One region of the Bacillus sp. 11C genome, then DNA from elsewhere that is predicted to be linked to it. Evidence: riboswitches for the same ligand, from Rfam matches in the RefSeq annotation. Region 1 holds a riboswitch; each other region holds the start of a gene.

Region 1 (5,681 bases):
TTTATTATGAACAGCTTTTAGGAAAATACCCGAAAAAAACCCCGGATTTCTCATCCGGGGTTTCACCGTGTCAGCAAACCCTCGCATTCGTTGTCAGACCTCCGTGTTGGTGCTCACGTGAAAAAAGATCAGCGGCTAAAAGCTAGAGCGTCCTGCTCAAACGCCCCTGTCACCACATCCTGCGGGAGTCCGCTCCAATGCTCGTTCTTCCTAGACTTCAAGGGTTTTCAATCACGCTGAAAAGATGACAAAGCCATAAAACGAATATCGTTTTATGGCTTTGTCAATAATTGAACCCCGGATTTCTCATCCGGGGTTTCAGTCTTATTCAGATACAGGAAGCACAGCTCCGTCGTATTTTTTCTCGATGAAGTCTTTGATCTTTTTAGAGTGAAGAACTTCCATCAGCGCTTTAATTTTGTCAGAATCTTCTTCGCCTTTTCTTACTGCGATGATGTTAGCGTATGGGTTGTTTTTCGTTGCTTCCACTTCAATCGCGTCTTTTTTAGGATTTAATTTACTTTGGATCGCATAGTTTACATTGATGAAGACCGCGTCTCCTTCTTTGTTATCATATGCTTTTGCCGTTAATTCAGGCGCTACCTTTTTGAATTCAAGGTTTTTCGGGTTTTTCTTAATGTCTTTCAATGTTGCGTCAACTGTTTCGACTTTAGAATCAAGTGTGATTAATCCAGCATTTTCAAGCATAGCGAGCATACGGCCTTGTTCAGCAACGTTATTTGTCAGGATAATGGTCGCGCCGTCTGGAAGATCTTTCAGTGACTTGTATTTTTTAGAGTAAACACCGAATGGCTCTAAGTGAACAGCACCCGCATTTACAAGTTTATAATCTGTGTTTTCTTTCATTTCTTGGTCAAGGTAAGGAATGTGCTGGAAGTAGTTCGCATCCACTTCTTTATCAGCTAAAGCTTTGTTGTACATCTTGTAATCACTAAGCACTTTCACTTTCAGCGTGTAGCCTTTTTCTTTCAACAGTGGTTCAGTTTCTTTTAAAATTTCCGCATGCGGTGTTTTTGTCGCAGCAACGACAATTTCTTTCTTGCCGGATTCGGCGTTATTCGAACCGCAGGCAGCCATAACTCCTGCAAATACAAGCAGTAATGCACCTAAAAATAGCTTTTTCAATGTAAATCCTCCCTTATCGTTTGTCTATAATATTTGTTATGACATCACCGATGATTTGAATAATAAACACGATGATTAAAATAAACACAGTAGCAACGAAGGTCACATCAGTATTATTCGACTGATAGCCTTCTACGTACGCAAGGTTTCCAAGGCCGCCTGAACCGATGGCTCCGGCAATTGCCGTTGAGCCGATCAAAGCGATCGCCGTAACAGTGATACCAGAAATAAGAGCCGGCATAGATTCCGGAAGCAGCACTTTGAAAATAATCGTAGACGTCTTAGCTCCCATTGATTTAGCGGCTTCAATAACACCTTTATCCACCTCACGGAGCGCGATTTCAGCAAGGCGCGCGTAAAACGGTGCCGAGCCGATAACCAGCGCCGGCAATGCGGCGTTTGGCCCTAAGATCGTGCCGACTAAAAACTTCGTAAATCCTAGCAGTAAAATAATTAAAATAAGGAACGGAATCGACCTGAATATGTTGACAACGGCCGCAATCACAGAGTTGATCGTTTTGTTCTGCCAGAGGCTCCCTTTACTTGTCAGAAAGAGCAGCAAGCCGAGAATCACTCCGATGACAAAAGCAAACAGCAAAGAGATCAGCGTCATATAAAGGGTTTCATATGTCGCGTTCCACAATTCTGTTAAATCAACGTTCGGGAAGTATTTTTCAAACATTCGTGATCACCTCTGCTTTCACCTGTCTGTCATTAATAAACCGGATCACGTTTTGCACTTCTTCCTCGTCTCCGTCAATATGGATAAACAGTGAACCGTAGGCTCCATCCTTCGTCTGCGAGATTTTCCCTTGCAGAATATTGACGCTGACATTAAAGTTTCTGATCATCTCTGTAATCAGAGGCTGTTCAGCCGAATCACCGACAAATGTGAGCTGAACCATTTTTCCTGATGCTGTTTCATCAAGAAGATGCTGAAGCGTTTCTTTCGTTTCTTCCGGCTCTGTCACCTGCTGAACAAACCGTTTTGTCATGTCTTCCTTCGGGTTTTTGAAGACATCGAGAACTTCGCCTTCTTCCACAACCTTTCCGTTTTCCATGACAGCGACTCTGTTGCAGATTTTGCGGATCACATGCATTTCGTGCGTGATCAGCACAATTGTCAAACCGAGTCTATCATTAATATCGGACAATAGATCCAAAATTGAATCTGTCGTTTGCGGATCTAATGCTGATGTCGCTTCATCACAAAGGAGAACCTTCGGATTGTTTGCGAGCGCTCTGGCGATTCCGACACGCTGCTTTTGTCCGCCGCTCAGCTGAGACGGATAAGATTTTTCTTTTCCTTCTAAACCTACCAGTTTAATCAGTTCATTGGCGCGCTTGATGCGCTCGCTCTTTTTCACCCCGGCAATCTCCAGAGGAAACATGATATTATCTCTGACGGTCCGCGACCAAAGCAAATTGAAGTGCTGGAAAATCATGCTGATGTCATGGCGTGCGTTTCTTAACCCGCGTCCGTTTACTTCATTAATCTTGGTTCCCGCCACTTCCACGGTTCCTGAGGTTGGTTTCTCAAGGCCGTTCAGCAGACGGATTAAGGAACTTTTACCAGCTCCGCTATATCCTATAATTCCAAAAATCTCACCTTTTTTAATGGAAAGCGAGACATTTTGGACAGCATTGACATCTCCATGTTTCGACTTATACACTTTTGAAACATCTTGAAGATTGATCAAAGCAATCACCTGCCTTAACACTATTCTAAGAAATCTTCCGGGGTTTTCTGCAAAAGAAAAACCTTTCTGCACACTTGAGCAGAAAGGCTTATATAAAATGCCTTTCTCTCATCTTTCAAAGCTGAACGCTTCGTGTGAATTGGCACCATTTCAACAGTGTTGATGGTTGCCGGGCTTCATAGGGCACTTCCCTCCACCTCTCTTGATAAGAGAAATATATAGTCTTTTTCGTCCGGAAATTCTTAATGTAGAATAGCATGGCGGATGATTGCATGTCAATAAAATAAATGATGTCAACTTTTACTATTATAATAATTTTCTGTTTTTTAATTATTCGCAATCCTCTGAAAAAAACCATTCGTCAGCCAGAGAATCGCTTCAAGCTTTAACAGGGCTCTGAAGGACCCCTTTACTTTTAGGCTTCCGCTCTGAATCAGATGCTGAAGGGAAATGTCTCCGTGCAATAAATGAATGATTTCGGATTGGTTTCCGTAAAAGGTCAGGTTGGACGGTTGGCGCGGAGAAATTTTTTTCATTTCTCCCTGTTCGTTTATTGAGACGGTTAAGGCTTCTGTTTCTCCTTGAAAGGTAATAAGCAATGTTGAAGCGCTCAAAAGGGGTTTTAAAAACAGATGCTGATACTCATCTTCCAAAACTTCCGCTTTCTCCATATGTACAACCTCCTATTTGTTGGTCATACATAGACATTTCTCTCTCTGGCGCACGAACCCCTTTATAAAACGAACGACAATTTCATTGGAATGCGCTGAGAAATATGTCATAAATGGGATGCGGAAGATGATTTTTGTTTGATCAGCTCATATAAATAAGAAACGGAATGAAACGCATATCCTCTTTCAACCATTTTTCCTCCTTTAAACAGCAGAAAACAAGGGACGCTTTCAATTTGATACGCTTTTGCGAATGTCGGAGAGTAATTGACATTGTTTTGGTAGAAGGCGACATCAGGCAGCATTTCTTTCACCACTGTCAGCATTTTGCTTGCAAGCTGGCAAGTGCCGCAAAACGGAGTATATAAATATAGAAGATACACATCATCAGCAATGTGCTCAAGCTCGTGTTCCTGGAGTTCTTTCATGCTATACACCTCGGGACTTTCTTTCAAGAAAAATAGTATGGACATTCAGATTCGCGCGCAGCAATACAGAGGCGACGTGGTGTCTGGGCGCAGCCGCCACTTCTTTATAGGCTCTGTCGATATGCAGATGGCAGGCTTCGTTAAATTCTCTTTTCAGCTGTTTTCTCAATTTCTCGCCTGATTCGTCAGCATCCACTAATATATAGACGTCTTTATCATAAAGCTCGTCAGCCAATTCCTCAAGCCTCAGCTGGCTGATTGTTCCGTTTGTGCAGATAATGCGCACCGGTTCATCCAGAACGCTTTCGATTTTCTCTTTATCTGATTTCCCTTCCACAATCATGACCTTTTCCAGCTCATCCATCTTCTTCACCTGCCGCGTCAAATTTGAAACGTTCAGATTGTAAAAGAAGGCAGTGAAATTCACCGCCAACATTAACACCAGCCGTTTTCGTAGTCACAATCCACATATTTCTCATCGTTTCCAGAGACCACATCGGCTGTCTTATAAAATTTCTCATTTTCAAAGGAATAACCGGACTTAAGCTCATATTCATTCATGCTTGTCATTTGGCCGATTCTCTCATTTTCATGATATAACGAGAGCTGGCCATGTTGAAAGCGGCCTGTCACATCATTGGTGACATCGAGCTTTTGTTTACTGAAAGCCATATTGGACACCTCCCATAACGTTAGCGTGTCCAATTGCCTTTACAGCTATCCTGCTTTAGTCTTCCTGTGTCATCTCTTCGTATTGCTCTGCTGTCATCAGTTTTTCAATTTCAGAAGCGTCAGACGGCTCAACGACGATCATCCATGCTTTTTCGTACGGAGATTCGTTTACGAATTCCGGACTGTCATCAAGATCTTCGTTAATTTCCACAACAGTTCCGTTAATCGGCGCATAAAGCTCAGATACCGTTTTAACGGATTCAACACTGCCGAATGGCTCGTCCGCTTTGATTTCAGCGCCCACTTCAGGAAGTTCGACAAACACGATATCGCCTAGCTCGGACTGGGCAAAATGCGTAATCCCGATTCTGGCTTTTTCTCCTTCAACTTTTACCCACTCGTGTTCTCCTGAGTAACGCAAATCTTTAGGTATGCTCAATTGAATCCCTCCATTTTTTACAGCACTATAATAAGAAGATACCATACTTTTCAAAAAAAATTGACATTAAGCCCAGTTTTCTTCAAATTGGTCTTCTTTAAAACCGACTGTCACTTTTTCGCCGTCTGTTGTAAGCGGCCGTTTGATCAGCATTCCGTCTGAAGCCAGCAGTTCAAGCTGTTCGTCCTCCGACATGTGATACAGCTTTTCCTTGAGATTGAGCTCACGGTATTTCATCCCGCTCGTGTTGAAAAATTTCTTGAGATCCAGCCCGCTTTTTTCATAAAGCGCTTTTAGTTCTTCTTTGCTTGGAGGCTGCTCTGCAATATGTATTTCGTTGATTTCTTTTCCATGCTCTTCAAGCCATTTCTTTGCTTTGCGGCACGTTCCGCATTTAGGGTACCAGTAAAAAGTTAACGACATCTTCTTCCCCCCTCAATAAAATAATCGAGGTTATTTTAACACAGTTTGTTTTAAAAACCTAAAACAGTGCTTCTTAAAAAAAGCTCCGCGCATGCGGAGCTCTTCGCCGATCAGACAATATATTTTTCAGCCTCAAAAACGCCCGCTGCCGCTTCGCGTTTTTTCTGAATCACGTTTTTAGGGGTTACCCGCGTCAGCTTGC
Region 2 (5,681 bases), on a different contig from region 1:
CCCTTCTATATGAATGGATGGCCTACCAAGAGGAGGTGCGTGATGAAGCAGCCGTTACATCTCATTAATCCGACAGTGAAAGCCGCGGCGGTTTTTTTGTGTGTCGTCATGCTGTCGTTTATTTACAATCCTTACACTCCTGTGTGTTTTTATATCATCATCGTTGCCGGTGTCCTATTGGCGGCCAGAATCCCTTTAAAAAAATGGTTTTTGTTTACGATTCCGTTTTTGATTTTGGCATTCGGATGCGTATGGACAGCCGCTGTTTTTGGCAAGGTCCCGACAACTCCGGATAATTTCTTGTTTCAAGCAGGCCCTATCTCAATCAACAGCGATAATGTCTCTGTCGGCATTTCTCTCGGGTTTCGTATTTTGTGCTTTTCCGCGTTATCGATGATGTTTGTCTTTACGACCGATCCCATTTTATTTATGCTGAGCCTTGTCCAGCAATGCAAGCTCTCACCAAAGCTCGCATACGGGGTCATTGCAGGCTTTCGTTTTCTTCCGCTGTTAAAGGATGAAATCCAGCTGATCCAGCAGGCTCATAAAATCAGAGGAGGAGCGGCAGAGAGCGGCTTCATTGAGAAAATCAGCGCGCTAAAGCGGTATACCATCCCGCTGTTGGCCAGCGCCATCAGAAAAGCGGAACGGACAGCGCTTGCGATGGAATCAAAAGGTTTTACAGGAAGCAGAAACCGGACATATTACCGGACACTGACCGTAAACCGCCGCGATTGGCTGTTCTTTTGCCTCGTTCTCTTGTTATTCGCAGGATCTTTACTCGTATCCCTATGTTTTGCCTCATAAAAATCCGCTATCGGTTGATAGCGGATTTTTTTCTTATTGATGATAGTTTAATGCCTGGGCAAGATTGGTTTTAATTGTAATATTCGAAAAATCAATCCCCAGCTGTACAGCGGTTTGCGCGATTTCAGGCCTGATTCCTGACAGGGTTGACCTGACACCGATTAAAGTGAGCGCCTCAATCAATTTAAAGATTTGGTGCGCCACCATCGTATCAACCACCACCACACCTGATAGATCGATTAACAGATGCTCCACGCGTCTTTTTGCACAAGCATGAAGCGTGTTTTCCAGAATAAACTTTGCACGTTCAGTGTCAATGTCACCGACAAGCGGCAGCAGAGCTGTTGATTTGCTCAGGGTAATGATAGGCGAGCTTAATTCCAATATCATTTCTCTCTGGGCGTTTAATTGCTGTTTGGCATTTGCTTCAGCGTGATCGACGAATGTATAAATGGTAAAATCAAAAACTTTTACAATCAAATCGGCCCATTTTTGTTTCTCTCCCGGTTCAAACGCCGACTCATTTTCTTCTGCGAACTTCTCAAAATACTTCGTATATAATCTCCGGTTTCTCATAAACTCCCGAATCACATACTGAACCGGAGTGTCGAGATGCTTTTGATCGTTCGTCAGCTCAATGACCCACACTCGAAATTCTTCGAGAAATTGTTTTTCCGGTAAAACATACATGTCATTCAGATGCCGGTAAAATTCTCTGTCCTGTTCTTTCAATTCTTCCGTTACAGATGCATTATGTAAGGCATAAATCGAATTCGGATCGCTTTCTTCCATCGTTTCAATCCATTCATCAGCCATTTGTTCCACATACTCTGAAAAAAATGCATATAATTTTTCATTCAGTTTCATCACACTACTCCTTTCCCCAAACACTATTATAACTTGACTGACCGCTGAATCCCAGTCATACAAGCTGAAGCCATCCAATATTTTGAAAATTACTAATTCTTTGGGTTGTATCCTATTTTTTCAAAATGCTTCAAATGGCTCTGTCCGAGCGGTTGCTTTTTTCATATAATGTGAAGCAACATCCTTGTATCCACTTGCAAGCATAAAAAAGGAGGGCTTTTTTATGAATGGTGAAATCCGCTTGATCCCGTATGTGACGAATGAGCAGATCATGGATGTAAACGAGCTTCCTGAAGGCATTAAAGTGATTAAGGCGCCAGAAATATGGGCAAAAGGGGTAAAAGGAAAAAATGTGAAAATTGCTGTATTGGACACGGGCTGCGACATAAGCCACCCTGATTTAAAAAATCAAGTCATCGGCGGAAAGAACTTCACGGATGATGACGGCGGCAAGGAAGATGCGATTTCCGATTACAACGGACACGGCACACACGTCGCCGGAACGATTGCAGCTAACGATTCAAACGGCGGCATTGCCGGGGTCGCGCCTGAGGCAAGCCTATTGATTGTGAAAGTTCTTGGCGGTGCAAACGGCAGCGGCCAATATGAATGGATTATTAACGGCATTAACTACGCTGTGGAACAGAAAGCCGATATCATCTCGATGTCCCTTGGCGGACCGAACGATGTGCCGGAGCTTGAAGAAGCGGTGAAAAACGCCGTCAAAAACGGAGTGCTTGTCGTTTGCGCAGCGGGAAATGAAGGTGACGGAAACGAACGAACAGAAGAGCTTTCCTACCCTGCGGCTTATAATGAAGTGATCGCGGTTGGATCTGTTTCCGTAGCGCGTGAATTATCAGAATTTTCTAACGCCAATAAAGAGATTGATCTTGTGGCACCGGGAGAAAATATAGTGTCCACCCTTCCTAACAAGAAGTACGGTAAGCTTACCGGCACTTCAATGGCTGCCCCTCATGTCAGCGGAGCGCTTGCTTTAATCAAAAGCTATGAAGAAGAATCATTTCAACGAAAGCTTTCTGAAACTGAAGTTTATGCACAGCTGGTCCGCAGAACACTCCCTCTCGATATTGCAAAAACGCTGGCAGGTAATGGATTCCTGTATTTAACCGCTCCTGATGAGCTGGCAGAAAGAGCAGCGCAATCACATTTGATGACCCTATAAAATTATTTTTCTTATATAACATAAACCACATAGAGTAAATAAAATTTCAAATTCTATGTTGACAACAAATTTGAATTACTGTTAAGATTACCAACAAATGATTTAACTTTTCAAAAAATTAATAACATTTTCTCTTATCGAGAGTTGGGCGAGGGATTGGCCTTTTGACCCCAACAGCAACCGACCGTAATTCCATTGTGAAATGGGGCGCACTGCTTTTCGCGCCGAGACTGCTGTCTCATAAGGCACGGTGCTAATTCCATCAGATTGTGTCTGAGAGATGAGAGAGGCAGTGTTTTACGCAGAAAAGCCTCTTTCTCTCATGGGAAAGAGGCTTTTTGTTGTGAGAAAACCTCTTAGCAGCCTGTATCCGCGGGTTAACGAGAGTGTTTTACATATAAAGGAGGAGAAACAATGACAACCATCAAAACATCGAATTTAGGATTTCCAAGAATCGGACTGAACAGAGAATGGAAAAAAGCGCTTGAAGCGTATTGGAAAGGCAGCACTGATAAAGATACGTTTTTAAAGCAAATCGACGACCTCTTTTTATCCGCAGTAAAAACACAAATCGACCAGCAGATTGATGTTGTGCCTGTTTCTGATTTCACACAGTATGACCATGTACTCGACACAGCAATCAGCTTCAACTGGATTCCGAAACGATTCAGACATTTGACTGACGCTACCGATACATACTTCGCTATCGCCCGCGGAATAAAAGACGCCGTATCTAGTGAAATGACAAAATGGTTTAATACAAATTACCATTACATCGTTCCTGAATATGACGAAAGCATTGAATTCCGCCTGACAAGAAACAAACAGCTCACAGACTACCGCCGGATCAAACAGGAATACGGCGTTGAAACAAAACCTGTGATTGTCGGCCCTTATACGTTCGTTACGCTTGCTAAAGGCTATGAACCGTCTGAAGCAAAAGCGATCCAAAAACGTCTTGTGCCGTTATATGTACAGCTTTTGAAAGAACTTGAAGAAGAAGGCGTACAATGGGTTCAAATCGATGAGCCGGCGCTTGTTACAGCCTCTAGCGAAGATGTCCGCGGTGCAAAAGAATTATTCGAAAACATCACAAGTGAACTTTCATCCTTGAATGTGCTGTTGCAAACGTATTTTGATTCTGTTGATGCTTACGAAGAGCTGATCTCTTACCCAGTACAGGGAATTGGCCTTGATTTCGTTCACGATAAAGGCAGAAACCTGGAACAGCTGAAAACACACGGCTTTCCAGCAGACAAAGTGCTGGCAGCTGGCGTTATCGACGGACGCAACATTTGGAAAGCGGATCTCGAAGAACGTCTCGATGCCGTTCTTGATATTCTCAGCATTGCAAAAGTGGATGAACTGTGGATTCAGCCTTCCAGCAGCCTGCTGCACGTTCCGGTAGCGAAGCACCCTGACGAGCATTTGGAAAAGGATCTGCTGAACGGATTATCATACGCAAAAGAAAAACTAGCTGAGCTGACAGCTTTGAAAGAAGGCTTAGTATCAGGAAAAGCGGCGATCAGCGAACACATTCAGCAGGCTAAAACGGATATTCAGGCGCTCAAACAGTTTGCAACAGGCGCGAATTCCGAACAGAAGAAAGAGCTTGAGCAATTAACCGATAAAGACTTCAAACGCCCGATTCCGTTTGAAGAACGTTTAGCCCTGCAAAATGAATCTCTTGGCCTTCCGCTTTTGCCGACGACTACGATCGGAAGCTTCCCGCAGTCTGCTGAAGTGCGGAGCGCACGCCAAAAATGGCGGAAAAATGAGTGGTCTGATGAACAGTATCAAAACTTTATCAATGCAGAAACAAAACGATGGATTGATATTCAGGAAGAATTGGAACTTGATGTCCTTGTTCACGGTGAATTTGAACGGACAGACATGGTCGAATACTTCGGTGAGAAGCTGGCCGGCTTTGCCTTCACAAAATACGCATGGGTTCAATCATACGGCTCACGCTGTGTCCGCCCGCCAGTCATTTACGGAGATGTTGAATTTATTGAACCGATGACAGTGAAAGACACGTTATATGCACAGTCATTGACATCCAAGCATGTGAAAGGAATGCTGACCGGCCCAGTTACAATCTTGAACTGGTCTTTCCCTCGAAACGACATTTCGAGAAAAGATATCGCCTTCCAAATCGGGCTCGCCCTTCGCAAAGAAGTAAAAGCGCTTGAGGACGCAGGCATTCAAATCATTCAAGTCGATGAGCCATCGCTGCGAGAAGGCCTTCCATTGAAAACCCGCGATTGGGATGAGTATTTGACTTGGGCGGCTGAAGCATTCAGATTAACCACTTCTTCCGTGAAAAACGAGACGCAAATTCATACACATATGTGCTACAGCAACTTCGAAGACATCGTCGATACGATCAATGATCTTGATGCCGATGTGATTACAATCGAACACAGCAGAAGCCACGGAGGATTTTTAGATTACTTAAAAAACCATCCGTATTTGAAAGGGCTCGGCCTTGGTGTATATGACATTCACAGCCCTCGGGTGCCGTCAATTGAAGAAATGTACGACATTATCGTGGATGCGCTTGCCGTCTGTCCGACTGACCGCTTCTGGGTAAATCCAGACTGCGGATTGAAAACAAGACAACAGGAAGAAACGGTCGCAGCCTTGAAAAATATGGTTGAGGCAGCGAAGCAGGCAAGAGCTAAACAAACACAGCTTGTATAAGTAAGATAGAAACCATCTGCCTTTGGCAGATGGTTTTTTCTATTAGAAAGCGGAAATCGGTTTCCGATGCTTCCCATCCCCTTCTACTACTATTTTGGCTGCTCCATTTTTATCAAATTCC
Region 3 (5,681 bases), on a different contig from region 1:
ATAAAGGCGCGTAAAAAATCGAATGGGTCACTTCGGCTACTTTGACTTTGGTGAGTGTTTCTTCCTGCTTGCAAGCTGCCAGAGCGATCATCAGAAATATACTGCCGACACAGGCGCATCCCAGCCTTAACCGTTTGTTCACATAGACAACCTCCTTATTTAGCATCAAGTTTATATCCTTTTTTGCTTTACATATCGTATGATGGGTATAAAAATGTGTGAATGCCTAATCAGGTTCGCCGGATGTAAGTTTAGAGTAAGGAAAACATATAGAAAAGGAGGCGGCTGCTTTGATTGTTGAGAAAAGAAGATTTCCGTCGCCAAGTCAGCATGTGCGTCTGTATACGATCTGCTATCTTTCAAATGGCTTACGGATAAAGGGGCTTCTTGCTGAGCCGGCGGCACCGGGACAATATGACGGATTTTTATATTTGCGCGGCGGGATTAAAAGCGTGGGCATGGTTCGGCCGGGCCGGATTATCCAGTTTGCGTCCCAAGGATTTGTTGTGTTTGCTCCATTCTACAGAGGAAATCAAGGAGGCAAGGGCAACGAGGATTTTGCCGGAGAAGACAGGGAGGATGCTTTTTCTGCTTTTCGCCTGCTTCAGCAGCATCCGAATGTCAAAAAGGACAGAATTCATATTTTCGGCTTCTCCCGCGGCGGAATGATGGGAATGCTCACTGCAATTGAAATGGGCCGGCATGCGGCTTCGTTCGTTTCCTGGGGAGGCGTCAGCGATATGATCCTTACATATGAGGAGCGGCACGATTTGCGGCGAATGATGAAAAGAGTCATCGGGGGAACACCGAAAAAGGTGCCTGAGGCATATAAATGGAGAACACCGTTTGACCAAATAAACAAAATTCAGGCTCCCGTGCTGTTAATCCATGGAGAAAAAGACCAAAATGTTTCGATTCGGCATTCCTATTTATTTGAAGAGAAGCTAAAACAGCTGCATAAGCCGGTGGAGACGTGGTACTACAGTAAATTCACACATTATTTTCCGCCAAAAGAAAACCGGCGTATCGTGCGGCAGCTGACACAATGGATGAAAAACCGCTGACGGTGAAATATGGTATGATAAAGAAAAAAGAGAACGAAAGGGGATTTCACTTTGGGAATGCCTGTTGAATTTAATACACTAATTGTGACAAAAGGAAAAGAAGTTCGCATAGATGAAAATATATTCACGTTAGAAAAAGACGGATATCGTGTGTATCCGATGGAGATTCCGATGGACGTGCGTAAAACAAAGTTCGGCGAAAAGTCGGGCACAGCTGAAGTGCAGAAGCTTCAATGGGAAGACGGCCGGACCATCATTACGTACAAGCTGACGTCCCTGCATTCTGTCAATTAAAATAAGCCAAGAGCGTAAATGCTCTTGGCTTTTGCTTTTTAAACGAGAGGGCCGCCTGCCTGCGCAATGGCATCTGTATGTGCGAACTTTTTAAAATTCTCTTTGAATTCATTTGCGAGGTAGATCGCTTTTTCTCTGAATTCTTCCTTGTTGTTCCATGTGTTTTCCGGCTGAAGGATCTGATCAGGTACGCCGGGAACGTGAACCGGAATATGCAGGCCGAAAATATCGTCAGTCGTCATTTCTGCATCCTCTAATTTGCCTTCAATCGCTGCTTTGACCATCGCTCTCGTATAAGAAAGCTTCATACGTTCGCCTGTGCCGTAGCCGCCGCCGGTCCAGCCGGTATTGACCAAGAAAACGTCTGCGCCGTGTTCATCGATCTTGTTGCCTAGCATTTCAGCATAGACATGAGCAGGTAGCGGCAGGAATGGTGAGCCGAAGCATGTGGAGAACGTCGTTTCAGGAGACGTCACACCGCGTTCGGTTCCAGCAAGCTTGCTCGTATAACCGCTCAAGAAATGGTACATCGCCTGCTCCTTCGTCAGTTTGCTGATCGGCGGCAGGACTCCGAATGCATCAGCCGTCAAAAATACAATGGCTGAAGGATGGCCTGCCATGCTTGGTGTGACGATGTTGTCAATCATATGAATCGGGTAAGCCGCCCGCGTGTTTTCGGTATAGAAGGAATCATCATAATTGGCTTCGCGTGTCTCTTCATCAACAACAACATTTTCGAGAACAGACCCGAAGCGGATCGCGTTAAAGATTTGAGGCTCCTTTTCCTCGCTTAAATGAATGCATTTGGCGTAGCATCCGCCTTCAATATTAAAGACGCCGGTGTCAGACCAGCCGTGTTCATCGTCGCCGATCAGCCTGCGGTCAGCATCGGCTGATAGGGTGGTCTTGCCTGTTCCAGACAGTCCGAAGAAAAGGGCGACATCGCCTTTTTGACCGACATTGGCAGAGCAGTGCATGGATAGAATATCTCTTTCGGGGAGCAGGAAATTCATAATAGAGAAAATGGATTTTTTCATCTCTCCGGCATACTCTGTTCCGCCGATTAAAATCGTCCGCTTTTCGAAAGAGACAATAATAAACGTTTCGGAATGTGTGCCGTCTGTTTTTGGATCTGCTTTAAAATGCGGAGCGGAAAGAATGGTAAACGGCTGTTCAACTGTTTTCTTATCATGGCCTTCCGGGCGGATAAACAGCTGTCTGGCGAATAAATTGTGCCAAGCGAACTCATTCACGACGGTAATCGGCAGTCTGTATTTTTCATCTGTTCCGGCAAATCCTTCAAAAACAAACAGCTCATCCCGCTGTTTCAGATAGCTGACAACTTTTGTGTACAGCCGCTCAAACGCTTCTTCTGAAATCGGCTGATTCACCGTACCCCAATCGATCTTATTTTTCGTGCTTTCTTCCTGCACGATGAATTTGTCTTTAGGCGAACGTCCTGTGTAAGCGCCTGTTGTCGCCCGAACGGCACCCGTGGATGTTAAAATGCCTTCGTTTCGGGACAGTGCTTTTTCTGTAAGCTGTGCTGCTGATAAATTATGACACACATTTGGACTTGTTAATAAGGCTTGTAAATCAGCGGTTAAATCAACTGAGTTCATATGAAACCTTCCTTTATCGTTTTTTGTGTTTTGCTAATTGTGAATTAGTATAACATATATTTTCAAATAGTCTATACTATTTATCTTTTTTTGTGTGTGCGTTTCCATTGTTTTCCCTTGATATAGGTGCCTATTTCTTCTGAATCATATTGACATTGCAAACCCTTTTACGATAAGATATTTCATTGAGCGGATACTCTTATCCCGAGCTGGCGGAGGGACAGGCCCTATGAAGCCCAGCAACCGGTTTCTCTGTTATTTATTAGGTTCAGCTGTGTGAGACAACCAAGGTGCTAACCTGTTGCAAGGTTGTATGATTCCTTGAGCGATAAGAGTGAAAGGCACAAAGACCAAACCCTTTCCTCAATGGAAAAGGTTTTTTTATTTCATAAAATATGCCAATTAACATTCTCTAATATAACGTTACATTGTATAAGAGGGAGCGAGTTCCGTATCATATATACAAGGTCTATCGGGAGGCCTTGTGCAGGAGGAAGCAAATCATGAGTAAAAATCGTCGTTTATTTACATCAGAATCTGTTACGGAGGGACATCCGGATAAAATCTGCGACCAGATTTCTGACAGCATTTTAGATGAAATTTTAAAGAAAGACCCTAACGCGCGTGTGGCTTGTGAAACGTCAGTGACAACCGGTTTGGTTCTTGTCAGCGGAGAGATCACAACATCTACGTATGTTGACATTCCGAAAACGGTTCGTCAAACCATTAAAGAAATCGGATACACACGTGCGAAATACGGATTTGATGCGGAAACTTGTGCGGTTTTAACATCAATTGACGAGCAGTCTGCTGATATCGCGATGGGTGTAGACCAAGCGCTTGAAGCCCGTGAAGGCACAATGAGCGATGAAGAAATTGAAGCGATCGGTGCGGGTGACCAAGGTTTAATGTTCGGTTATGCGTGCAACGAAACGAAAGAGCTTATGCCTCTTCCGATTTCACTTGCTCATAAATTGGCCCGCCGCCTGAGTGAAGTCCGTAAAGAAGATATTCTTCCGTACCTTCGCCCTGACGGCAAAACACAAGTAACGGTTGAATACGATGAAAATAACAAACCTGTCCGTATTGACGCGATTGTTATTTCAACTCAGCACCACCCTGAAATTACGCTTGAGCAAATCCAGCGCAACATTAAAGAACATGTTATCAATCCGGTTGTTCCTGAAGAGCTGATTGATGAAGAAACAAAATATTTCATCAACCCTACAGGACGTTTCGTTATCGGAGGCCCTCAAGGGGATGCGGGACTTACAGGACGCAAAATCATCGTTGATACGTACGGCGGCTATGCACGCCACGGCGGAGGCGCGTTCTCAGGCAAGGATGCGACGAAGGTAGACCGTTCTGCTGCTTATGCAGCGAGATATGTTGCGAAAAACATCGTTGCGGCTGAGCTTGCTGATTCTTGCGAAGTGCAGCTTGCTTACGCGATCGGTGTTGCACAGCCTGTGTCAATCTCAATCAACACATTCGGTTCCGGAAAAGCTTCTGAGGAAAAACTGATTGAAGTTGTTCGCAATAACTTTGATTTACGACCTGCCGGCATTATCAAAATGCTTGATTTACGCCGTCCGATCTACAAACAAACTGCTGCGTACGGCCACTTTGGACGTCACGATGTTGATCTTCCGTGGGAGCGTACAGACAAAGCGGAGCAGCTGCGCAAAGAAGCGTTAGGAGAATAATTTTATAGCCGCTTACTGGTTAAGCGGCTTTCCTTTTTTTATCGTTGTATTCATGTTTATTTTTTTACATAACTGTGAAACCAAATACTATTCACAGCGTCTATAAATAGGGGTTCAATGATGACAATTTTAATTATGGAGGCAATACTATGTGTGGATTTGTCGGGGTTTTTAACAAGCATCCGTTAGCTCAAACCGCTGATCAAGAAGAACTAATTAAACAAATGAACCAAATGATCGTTCACCGCGGTCCTGACAGTGATGGATATTTCCATGATGAGCACGTTGGATTCGGATTCAGACGGCTCAGCATTATTGATGTAGAAAATGGCGGACAGCCTTTATCATATGAAGATGAAACCTATTGGATTATCTTTAACGGAGAAATCTATAACTATATTGAACTGAGAGAAGAACTTGAAGCAAAGGGGTATACATTCAACACGGATTCGGACACAGAGGTTCTTCTTGCGACTTATCGTCACTACAAAGAAGAAGCCGCGTCCAAACTGCGCGGTATGTTTGCCTTTCTAATTTGGAATAAAAACGATCATGTGCTGTATGGAGCAAGAGATCCGTTCGGCATTAAACCATTGTATTACACAACGATCAATGATCAGGTTTATTTTGCCTCAGAGAGAAAAAGTTTAATGGTTGCTCAAAATGATATTGAAATAGATAAAGAGGCATTGCAGCAGTACATGTCATTCCAATTCGTTCCTGAACCAAACACGCTTGATGCCAATGTGAAAAAAATAGAGCCGGGTTCACAGTTTACAATCCGCCCAGATGGCGATATCACATTTAAAACTTATTTCAAAGCGAACTTCAAACCAGTTCAGACTGAAGAAGATAAGCTTGTGAAAGAAGTTAGAGATGCGATCTATGACTCTGTAAATGTTCATATGAGAAGTGACGTTCCTGTCGGTTCATTCCTGTCTGGCGGAATTGATTCTTCCTTTATTGTATCTGTAGCGAAGGAATTGCATCCGAGC
Region 4 (5,681 bases), on a different contig from region 1:
TCCCTTTGATTAACACTTCTACGACTTCTGCGCGGCTGAATTCAGCAGGCGGCAGCACACCGTCTCTCAGCATGCCTCTTACCTTAGTGCCTGATAAAATCACGTGATGCTCTCTGCCGTGAGGGCAAGTTTTCGCGGTTCCCATATTCCCGCATTTTTCACAGAAGAAGCTGTGCTCGAATTTCAGCGGTGTAATCCCGAGCTCTTCAGGTTTAAATGTGTCAAACAGCTCCTGTGCTTCGTATGTTCCGTAATAGTCACCTACACCCGCGTGATCGCGGCCGACGATGAAATGCGTGCAGCCGTAGTTCTTTCTGACAAGCGCGTGGAAAATCGCTTCTCTCGGTCCTGCATAACGCATCGCCGCTAAGAAGACGCCGAGGAACACACGGTCTTTCGGATAATAATTGTCAAGAAGCACTTGGTAGCTTTCCATCCGCACATCAGCTGGGATGTCATCAGATTTTGTTTCACCTACCAGCGGGTTTAAGAACAAACCGTCTACTGTTTCAAGAGCCGTTTTTTGAATGTATTCATGTGCTCTGTGAACAGGATTTCTTGTTTGGAAACCGACAATTGTTTCCCAGCCATTTTCCGCAAACTGGCGTCTTGTTTCTGCCGGTTCAAACGTAAATTCAGGGAACTGTTTTGAAGCTTTTTTAATCAATGTGATCGGTCCGCCGACATATGTATCGCCGCGGCTGAACAGCTTTTTAACACCCGGGTGTTCCTGATCATCGGTTTTGTACACATTGACCGCTTCTTTTTGTTTGTCTGGCACGTACAGGTCTTCAATTTGGATAACGCCGTATGTGTCTCCTTCATACGTTAACTTTACCGTTTCACCGACTGACAGTTCAGCTGCTTTTTGCGCGCCTACCGGGAGCGTGATCGGCAGAGACCAGACAACACCGGAAGAAAGACGCATGTTTTCCACAACAGATACGTAGTCCTTTTCATTAAAGAAGCCTTCGATCGGGCTGTAGCCGCCGATTCCAATCAACTCTAAATCGGCAAAAGAAATTAAATCAAGTTCAATTTCTTTTTGAATGCTGCTTACATCAAATGATTCATCTACTCTGTTTACTAATGTTCCTCCGTGAGGTGCTAAACTCATAATATCTTTTTCCTCCTAGTTAACATATAAAAAAACTCAGATTAATGATCAGATTCCCCCGCCTTGTTCGTGGACAGAGCGTCTCTCTTTACGTATGGCCTTCATCAGGCTGACGGCACCGACCGTCGCTAAGAGCACGCTTACCATAATAAAGATTGAATAATAATCCGCTTTTAAAAACAAGGATACAAGCATATAAGAAATCGATAAAGATAAAAACGGCGATACAATCCATACCTTCAGCATCGTTTGAACAACTTGTTTATGGAACACATTCGGACCGTTTTTTGCCATGCCTATTCCGATAATAGACGATGAAGTGACTTGCGCCAAAGGCACCGGCATCCCAAATACCGAACTGATGATCACCAGTCCCGCTCCCGTACCGGATAAGAGAATGCCTTCTCCTTTTGAGAATCTCGTAATTTTCTTCCCGTTTGTTTCTAACACACGCCGGCCTAATAACAGCGCGCCAAGAGCAACAAACGCTCCTCCGTACAAAGTTCCTTTCGCGACATCCAGCACACCGGCCGCCACTAACGGGCCAACGGCATTCGCCACGTTGTTCATGCCGGCAGAGAACGCTTCGAAAAATCCGGCACCTAACAATGCAATGCCAAGGAATTTTTGCTTTTTAGAAGATTTAATTTCAATCTTAAAATAACGAAACAGCTTAAATACGAAATAGGTGAAGCCGAAAGCGAACAGCGGGACAAAAACCCAAAACGACACAATGACCAGAAGGCTGTTCACAAACAATACTTTGTAAGCGACTCCCACGCCGACAACAGCACCGACTGTTACTTCACTTGTCGACAAAGGAATGCCGAGCAGATTAGCCGTAAAGAGCGACAGCGCAGCGGCTCCAATAATAATGCAAACAATCGTCAGTGTAATCGTCTGCTCGGGGATAATTCCGGAACTGATGGTTTTTACAACCTCCCCCCCGCCAATGACCGCCCCAGCTAGCACACCGACTGCGCATAGGATCAAAGCGTAGGTTTTCTTTCTGATGGCTCCAGAGCCGTAAGCAACTCCCATCGAAGCTGCAGCGCCGCTTGCACCAATATTCATCGCGAAAAACAAGCTAAATAAAATAGCGGCTAGTTCCATTTTGCAGCTCCTTATTCATGCAGTCCGCATTCTGTTTTCGCCATGCCATTCCATCTGCCTGAGCGTAAATCCTCTGCGGTAAAAGCAGGAGCCGTACAAGGCGCGCAGCCAATACTTGGATAACCTTGGTCATGAAGCGGATTGTAGTCCAGCTCATTCCGGGATGTGTATCTCCAAATGTCTTTCCAAGTCCAATGGATAAGCGGGCATACTTTTACTGATTTGAATTTTTCATCTTTGTTTAAGAAATTCGTATGGGCACGGCTTGGCCCTTGATCGCGGCGCAGACCGGAAAGCCAAGCCGGATGTCCCGAAAGCGCCTCTCTTAAAGGAACGATCTTTCTGAGATAGCAGCATTGATTCGGTTCTCTTTCCCACAGTTTGTCACCATATTCACCGGCTTGCTGTTCAAGGGTAAGGTCTGGTTTTTTCAGGATGATATGAAGACCAGGATAACGCTCTTTCACTCGTTCAATCGTTTCATATGTTTCTTTAAAATGAAGCCCTGTATCAAGAAACACAATCTCTGCGTCTTTTTTCACTTTATAAATTAAGTCAATCAAAACGATTCCTTCAATTCCGAAACTGCATGCATAAACAAGCTGATTGCCGTAATGGCCGTATGCCCACTTTAAAACTGACAGCGCTCCTTTATAAGGATCGTCTTCCGGAAATGTAATCGTTGGTTCTTCCCAATTATCGTACGTTAACATTTCTTCTTTCCTCCTTTCGGAGACAACAGTAGCTTTCTGCTGGTTGTCTTTTACCAATTGTATTGCGCGGCTGCGGTTATCGCAGTCAGCCTTTTTTCCTCTTAAAATAAAAAACTTTCAATCCGGCGGAAAGAAAGACAGGAACAGCATGTAGCCCTTATCTTTCAAAATGGAATTCATTTTGCTGGAAGTAGCACCTTACAAACTGTGCAGGTTGCCGGGCTTCATAGGTCCAGTCCCTCAGCCGCTCTTGATAAGTTTTTAGATTTGTAGTAAATTTTAGCACAATTCTAACATAAGTCAACCCGACTTTTTTTATAGGATTAATAAAAAAACAGGCTGCAAGGCCTGTTTTCAAGTACAGAAAGGCTTTGGAGCCCTTGTACATCACCAAAATTTATTTGTTATTTTTTAAACCAATCTTTTGACTCGGGATTTTGTTTCCACGTTTTCAGCTTTTCTAAATCGTCTGAATGAATATTTCCGTTTTCAAGCGCGACCTGTGTGAGCGTATCATAATCAGTTAAAGAGTAGTATGGCAGTTCTGCCTTCGCAAACGCTTCCTGCGCTTTAGGCAGTCCGTACGTAAAGATTGAGACGACACCAAGCACTTCACAGCCTGCCGCTTGTAAAGCCGCCGCAGCTTCAAGCACACTGCCTCCTGTGGAAATTAAGTCTTCGATCAAAACCGTTTTTTGGCTTTTTTGAACAGTTCCCTCAATCTGATTGCCTTTTCCGTGCGTTTTCGGCTTGCTTCTCACATAACACATCGGAAGATTCAAACGGTCAGCCGCCAGAGCAGCATGAGGAATACCGGCTGTTGCTGTTCCCGCAATCATTTCAGCTTCAGGAAAATGCTCTTCGACAAGCTTGCTGATGCCTGAAGCGACATCATTTCTGACCTCCGGGAATGATAGCGTAAGGCGATTGTCACAGTAGATGGGCGATAAAATGCCGCTAGCCCATGTAAATGGCTCGTTCGGGCGTAAAAATACAGCTTGGATGTTTAATAGATGTTTTGCGATGACTTGTTTCATGATTTGATCCCCTCCCATTCGAGTCTGACAGCTTCATAGGCTTTTACCGGGTCTTTCGCTTTTGTAATCGAGCGTCCCACCACAATCGCTGATGAACCTTTCTCTCTTGCAATTGCAGGTGTCGCTACGCGGATTTGGTCATTCGCAGCGTCCTCTGACAGCCTGATCCCCGGAGTAACAGTCAGAAATGAAGGCGATACCGCTTCGTAAATGGCTTTTGCTTCATGAACAGAGCAGACCACTCCATCCAGCCCGCTTTCTTCCGCCAGTTTGCTGTAGTGGACGACCGTGTCGATCAGAGGTTTTTCGATCAGCAGTTCATCTTTCATGAGTTGTTCAGATGTGCTTGTCAGCTGGGTTACCGCGATAAGGGACGGGCGTTTTTGTCCGGCCGGCGTCCCTTCTTCTAAGCCTTCCAGAGCTGCTTGCATCATTTTTTTGCCTCCTGCCGCATGAACATTGACGAGGTCTACTCCGAGACCGGCAAGGCGCTTCATCGCTTTGTTTACAGTGGTCGGGATGTCATGAAGCTTTAAATCTAAAAACAGCTCGCAATTTCTTTCTTTTAGTTGTTTGACGATAGATGGCCCTTCTTGATAAAAAAGCTCCATCCCAACCTTTACAAATAACGGTCCTTGCTGAAAAGGCGCTAAGAATGCAAGTGTTTCTTCAGCTGTTGCAAAATCAAGCGCGATGATGGGCAGGTTGTTTTTCATGGTTCCAGCTCCTTCCGATGCATTCTTCAATTGATTGATAGCCGTATTGGCGCAAAACAGCTGGGAGCTGGTCTATAATATCTGGGCATGCAAAAGGATTTACAAAGTTTACTGTTCCGACAGCGACCGCGCTTGCTCCCGCAAGAAGAAATTCCAGTGCATCTTCGGCCGTCTGCACGCCTCCCATTCCGATAATCGGGATGTTGACCGCCTGGCTGACTTCATACACCATGCGAATAGCAACCGGCCTCACAGCAGGACCAGAAAGCCCCCCTGTTTTATTCGCTAATATCGGCTTTCCTGATTTTAAATCGAGTCTCATCCCGATTAATGTGTTGATCATCGTAAGACCGTCCGCTCCCGCCTCCTCGATCGCTGATGCAATTTCTGTGATATTTGCCACGTTCGGGGAAAGCTTCACATAAACGGGTACATCTGAAACCTCTTTAACCGCTTTCGTCAAATCAGCAGCCATTTTAGGGTTCGTGCCAAAAGCGATTCCGCCTGTTTTCACATTCGGGCAGGAAATGTTCAATTCAAGTGCATGAACGTTGGGCGCTTTACTGATATGCTCTGCGACTTCTACATAATCCTCGATCTGAGAACCTGCGACATTGGCAATGATCGGTGTTGCAAACTGCTCAAGCCACGGCAGCTCATTTTGCAAGACGCTTTCCAGCCCCGGGTTTTGCAGACCGATCGCATTGAGCATTCCAGCGCCAGTCTCAGCTACTCTAGGCGTCGGGTTCCCGAAGCGAGGCTCCTTCGTCGTAGCTTTGATCATGATGGCTCCGAGACAAGATAAATCATAAAAACGCGCAAACTCTTTTCCAAAACCGAAGCAGCCTGATGCAGGAATGATCGGATTTTTCAAATCTAGTCCAGGCAATTTCACCTCTAGCATTACAGCGCCACCTCCTGAGCTTTAAATACAGGCCCGTCGAGACATACTTTTACGTAGGATGTCTCACTTTCGTTTGTATGG

What was found. A riboswitch is a leader RNA that binds a small molecule or an ion and turns the genes downstream of it on or off. The one in region 1 is predicted to bind S-adenosylmethionine.
Region 2: another riboswitch for S-adenosylmethionine. It lies ahead of metE (5-methyltetrahydropteroyltriglutamate--homocysteine S-methyltransferase); the one in region 1 lies ahead of metN (methionine ABC transporter ATP-binding protein MetN).
Region 3: another riboswitch for S-adenosylmethionine. It lies ahead of metK (methionine adenosyltransferase); the one in region 1 lies ahead of metN (methionine ABC transporter ATP-binding protein MetN).
Region 4: another riboswitch for S-adenosylmethionine. It lies ahead of ACY3LV_RS08410 (phosphoadenylyl-sulfate reductase); the one in region 1 lies ahead of metN (methionine ABC transporter ATP-binding protein MetN).

What each region holds. Positions count from the first base shown of each region.
Region 1 covers NZ_JBUPVZ010000005.1:179,219-184,899, forward strand. Annotated here, with positions in the region: gene metQ (methionine ABC transporter substrate-binding lipoprotein MetQ) at 325-1,146, opposite strand; gene metP (methionine ABC transporter permease MetP) at 1,160-1,828, opposite strand; gene metN (methionine ABC transporter ATP-binding protein MetN) at 1,821-2,846, opposite strand; SAM riboswitch class I at 2,952-3,058, opposite strand; gene ACY3LV_RS09645 (SCP2 sterol-binding domain-containing protein) at 3,173-3,517, opposite strand; gene ACY3LV_RS09650 (thioredoxin family protein) at 3,625-3,945, opposite strand; gene ACY3LV_RS09655 (toprim domain-containing protein) at 3,947-4,309, opposite strand; gene ACY3LV_RS09660 (YusG family protein) at 4,381-4,617, opposite strand; gene gcvH (glycine cleavage system protein GcvH) at 4,673-5,056, opposite strand; gene ACY3LV_RS09670 (arsenate reductase family protein) at 5,123-5,479, opposite strand; gene fadE (acyl-CoA dehydrogenase FadE) at 5,590-5,681, opposite strand, start outside.
Region 2 covers NZ_JBUPVZ010000007.1:9,577-15,257, forward strand. Annotated here, with positions in the region: gene ACY3LV_RS11365 (ABC transporter ATP-binding protein) at 1-68, shown strand, start outside; gene thiX (HMP/thiamine ABC transporter permease ThiX) at 43-807, shown strand; gene rsbRB (RsbT co-antagonist RsbRB) at 841-1,674, opposite strand; gene isp (serine protease Isp) at 1,898-2,857, shown strand; SAM riboswitch class I at 2,989-3,144, shown strand; gene metE (5-methyltetrahydropteroyltriglutamate--homocysteine S-methyltransferase) at 3,272-5,560, shown strand; gene ACY3LV_RS11390 (histidine phosphatase family protein) at 5,603-5,681, opposite strand, start outside.
Region 3 covers NZ_JBUPVZ010000012.1:40,951-46,631, forward strand. Annotated here, with positions in the region: gene ACY3LV_RS15970 (ABC transporter substrate-binding protein) at 1-142, opposite strand, end outside; gene ACY3LV_RS15975 (alpha/beta hydrolase family protein) at 291-1,064, shown strand; gene ACY3LV_RS15980 (DUF2584 domain-containing protein) at 1,116-1,358, shown strand; gene pckA (phosphoenolpyruvate carboxykinase (ATP)) at 1,397-2,980, opposite strand; SAM riboswitch class I at 3,177-3,315, shown strand; gene metK (methionine adenosyltransferase) at 3,484-4,686, shown strand; gene asnB (asparagine synthase (glutamine-hydrolyzing)) at 4,836-5,681, shown strand, end outside.
Region 4 covers NZ_JBUPVZ010000004.1:286,466-292,146, forward strand. Annotated here, with positions in the region: gene sat (sulfate adenylyltransferase) at 1-1,117, opposite strand, end outside; gene cysP (sulfate permease) at 1,166-2,230, opposite strand; gene ACY3LV_RS08410 (phosphoadenylyl-sulfate reductase) at 2,242-2,943, opposite strand; SAM riboswitch class I at 3,098-3,203, opposite strand; gene pyrE (orotate phosphoribosyltransferase) at 3,348-3,980, opposite strand; gene pyrF (orotidine-5'-phosphate decarboxylase) at 3,977-4,696, opposite strand; gene ACY3LV_RS08425 (dihydroorotate dehydrogenase) at 4,665-5,600, opposite strand; gene pyrK (dihydroorotate oxidase B electron transfer subunit) at 5,600-5,681, opposite strand, start outside.